Regions from separate parts of the Thalassotalea sp. SU-HH00458 genome, predicted to be linked through region 2. Evidence: predicted binding sites of a transcription regulator. Region 2 holds the regulator's gene; the other holds the start of a gene.

Region 1 (2,212 bases), on a different contig from region 2:
TCGGCAAGTTCAGCATACGCGGCAATTTTTGAGGCATTAATGGCCATTAACATCCGTTGAGTTTCATTATTCGATTTTTGTAAGCTGATTGGAGCCTGGCCTATTGCAGTAATCACCGGAAAACTTTCAGGCTTTATCGTTTGCCATTGCACATGCTTATCATAAATCGTACTGCAACTCGTTAATGTAAGAATAGTAATTCCCAATAACGCAACTTTCTGTAATGAATTAATCATAAAGTTTACCTTTTATTGATGAATTTCAACTGCACGAGCATCTTCAGTCAACATGTCACTTTTACGTAAAATCATACCGTCTTTTATTCTAACGTTTTCATCTCGATGCAATTCATCACCGACAACCCAATTGGGAATAAAAGACTGGGCGGTAGCAACAACAACCCTTGATTGCATACCAATCATTCTGGCATTAACCAAAATACCATTTTCTTGCTTCATCATGGTACCTGTAACTACATAGTCAATAATCTGGCGTTCTGGTAATTCTTTCCAATCGCGACTAAAAACATAATCGCCATCTTTCGTCACACGAATATGGCCAGTGGTTTTAAAGTCCACTAAGATAAGCCCATGACGTTGCAGTTCATGTACAAAGCTTTCTGAAAGTTGATTCCCTAGCCAGTTAGTCGACTCTAAATCTTTTAGATCAACAAATGAGGCAACGGCTATAGGTGTTTGAGGATTTACAAAGGAGCTGCTTTCAAGCATTTGATAAGCTAATCCTTTTACAACATCGTTAATCGCATGCTTTGGCAGTTCATAACTATCTATTTCACTCTTTTCTTGTTGTGAAATTCGATAAAAGTCATCATCAGATGAAAGCATACTGCAGGATACCAAAGTTGGTACCACTAAAACTAATAGCCAATTTTTCATTAGGCGCCCCTCAATTACAACGCGATATTTTAGGTTTTACAAAGCATAAATTAAGCCAACTTTCACAACTCTACTTTTAGGCATAAAAAGTGCATACGTCAGGTTAATTAAAATATTCTCCGTGGTTTAAAGTCGAGATAGTTATGCGCAGCTTAATTTTTATCATATTTACCGCTATTTTCAGTGTGCCATCGTTTGCACAATGGTATGAAACACAAGGGCATGCAATCATCAATAGCTCTAAAATGCAGGCAAGAACTAAAGCCATTGAAAATGCGCTAAAAAAAGCATTGTTAGTTGCGGGGGCTTCTGTATCAAGTGTCCAACAAGTCGTTAATGGTTTATTAATGCAAGATGAGATCAATATTAGAGCCAGTGGTGAAGTAAATTCATTTGAACTAATTGATGAACTATATAGTGGTAATGTGGTAACTGTCACTATTCGTGCAGATATTTTCCCTAAAGAACGGCAATGTTTCTCCGCTGATTATCGTAAATCCTTATTAATTACTAAAAGTCATATTAAAAACCGTGAACAAGCCAATATTGGTGGTATTTATTCACTAGATAAAGTACTTGTTAAAAGACTTGCGAAAAAAATAAATGCTGACGGTTTATATTTAGACACTAAACTTGTACTAAAAAACAATACGGAATTTTCACGTTATAACTATAGCTTACAAGCAGATAAAATAAAAAAACTGACGATGTCTCTATCAGATCTCAGTGGCAGTCAATATGTATTATTTTCTGAAATTAACGATATTTCTTTTGCGAACGTAGAAAATAATAGTTGGCAATTTTGGCAAGAAGATATTTACGATCGTCATTTTAATTTTAGTATCTATATATACAATGGCAGTAATGGCGAACTAGTATTTAATCAAAATTACAAAAACTCTGCGCCTTGGCATTACTCTATTAGAGATCAAGTAGACGTTAACTCTAATACCTTTTGGCAAGGTGAATATGGCAATATTATCAATCAAACTTTAAATGCCGTGATCACAGACATTGATGACAATATGATGTGCCAACCCACCAGAGGGAAAATAGTGAAGGTTTCTGGTAATGAAGTGATGATCAACCTTGGCAAACGCCAAGGAGTAAAAGAAGGTGATGAGTTTTCTTTATTACACACCAAAAATTTTACCTCTGATTTAGGAAAGGTTTACGCGGGCTTTAATATTAGTCCTTTTACAGTAAAAATAATCCAAGTATCTGAGGAAAGTGCGTTAGCCGTATCATCAAAAGGTGAAATGCTCGATAATATACAACAAGACGATTTAGCGGTTAGGTATTAAAACTACGATTGT
Region 2 (2,212 bases):
ACGGTATATCAAAATATTATGGCGATTTTGCAAACCCGCAAAGATTTAGATGATATCAGTAGAGAAGAAAAGCTTGAGCATCTCGTTGAAGAATTTAATATAGGTCATATCAAAGATAATTTAGGCATGAGCTTATCCGGTGGCGAACGACGCCGAGTTGAAATTGCGAGAGCACTAGCGGCAGAGCCCAAATTTATCTTACTTGATGAGCCTTTTGCTGGTGTTGATCCAATTTCAGTAGGTGATATAAAAAAAATTATCCTACACTTAAAACAACGTGGCATTGGAATTTTAATCACAGATCACAATGTTCGTGAAACATTAGACGTTTGTGAGCATGCATATATTGTTAGTCACGGTGAATTAATCGCGGAAGGCAATGCAGATCAAATTCTTGCGAATCAACAGGTAAGAGATGTATACCTTGGTGAGCAATTCACGCTATAGTTACACAAAGCTTTGATAAAAAGTAAAAATCAATATGAAGCTAGAAAATAGGAAAATAATACGATAAATGCGCCCTAGTCTGCAGCTCCGAATAGGACAACAACTCACCATGACTCCACAATTGCAACAAGCGATTAAGCTTTTGCAATTGTCGACGTTGGATCTTCAGCAAGAGATCCAAGAAGCTCTTGAAAGTAATCCATTATTAGAAGTAGATGAATCAACCCCAAGTGACAATGATGCGCAATCGGATAACTTAGAAGAAGCATTTTCTGCTGGTGTAACAGAACAAAACACTAAAACATCCGACGGCAGTGAAGATTCAGCTCCTACTATCGATGAAATTAGTACGACGGAAGCTATGGATAAATCTGAGATCCCTGAAGAGCTCAACATAGACACTACCTGGGAAGAAAGCTACAGTGCTGGCGTTTCAAATACCGGTGCCAGTGCACCTGCTTCAGAAGATTATACTTATCAGGGCGAAACAACGGACTCCATTCAAGACCATTTACGCTGGCAAATGGAGTTAACGCCATTTTCAGAAACGGACCTTGCCATCGCGACGGCTATTATTGATGCCATCGATGATGCTGGCTATTTAAGAGTCAGTGTTGAAGAAATTCTTGAAGCGATGGGCAATGAAGAAGTTGAACTTGATGAAGTTGAAGCCGTACTTAAACGTATTAATATGTTTGATCCTGTTGGCGTTGGGGCTCGCTCTATCTCAGAATGTTTAACCATTCAATTAAATCAATTTGATAAAGAAACGCCTTGGTTAAAAGAAAGTAAGCTGATCATTAATGAATATATCGACTTATTAGGTAACCGAGATTATCGCCAAATCATGCGGAAAACGCGTTTAAAAGAAGATCAACTACGCGAAGTGATCAAGCTAATTCAATCGCTGGATCCAAGACCAGGTGATAGTGTCATTAAAGGTGATGATCAATATGTCATCCCTGATGTTTCGGTCGAAAAGAAAAATGGTCGTTGGATGGTTGAATTAAATCCAGATACAGCACCACGATTATCGGTTAATCAGCAATATGCCTCCATGGCACGAAACATGAAATCATCAACAGACAGTCAGTTTATACGTTCAAACCTACAAGAAGCTAAATGGTTTATTAAAAGCTTAGAAAGCCGAAATGATACATTGTTAAAAGTCTCTAACTGCATTGTACAACGCCAACAAGGCTTCTTTGAACACGGGCCAGAAGCAATGCGCCCTATGGTACTCAATGATATTGCTGAAGCGGTAGATATGCATGAGTCCACTATTTCCCGTGTTACGACCCAAAAATATATGCATACACCTAGAGGAATCTTTGAATTAAAATATTTCTTCTCTAGCCACGTAAGTACAGAAAATGGTGGAGAATGTTCATCCACCGCAATTCGAGCTTTAATTAAAAAGTTGGTCGCTGCAGAAATTCCAGCCAAACCATTAAGTGATAGTAAAATGGCGGAATTACTTGCAGAACAAGGCATTAATGTCGCCAGAAGAACCATTGCCAAGTATCGAGAATCATTGTCAATTCCTCCTTCTAACCAACGAAAAAGTCTACTTTAACAACTAAATAAGGATCTAAGCTTATGCAAATTAATCTTGCTGGTCATCATGTTGAAATTACTGAAGCTTTACGTGAAAGTGTCAATACAAAATTTGCCAAGTTGGAACGACATTTTGATCATATAAATAATGTTCATGTGGTATTGACGGTAGAAAAGCTGAATCAAATTGCGGAAGCAACAGCCCATC

What was found. The regulator sigma-54, encoded in region 2, starts transcription at its own class of promoters, with help from an activator protein. The targets are predictions, from matches to a motif close to GTTGGCACGNNNNTNGNNT.
Region 1: the regulator sigma-54 is predicted to act here: its motif matches at 938-956, upstream of ABXH06_RS01190 (FlgO family outer membrane protein).

What each region holds. Positions count from the first base shown of each region.
Region 1 is NZ_BAABWW010000001.1:265,074-267,285, forward strand. Features, by position in the region: gene ABXH06_RS01185 (LPP20 family lipoprotein) at 1-236, opposite strand, end outside; gene ABXH06_RS01190 (FlgO family outer membrane protein) at 249-896, opposite strand; gene ABXH06_RS01195 (flagella assembly protein FlgT) at 1,040-2,200, shown strand.
Region 2 is NZ_BAABWW010000002.1:191,663-193,874, reverse strand. Features, by position in the region: gene lptB (LPS export ABC transporter ATP-binding protein) at 1-447, shown strand, start outside; gene ABXH06_RS03820 (RNA polymerase factor sigma-54) at 515-2,023, shown strand; gene hpf (ribosome hibernation promoting factor) at 2,047-2,212, shown strand, end outside.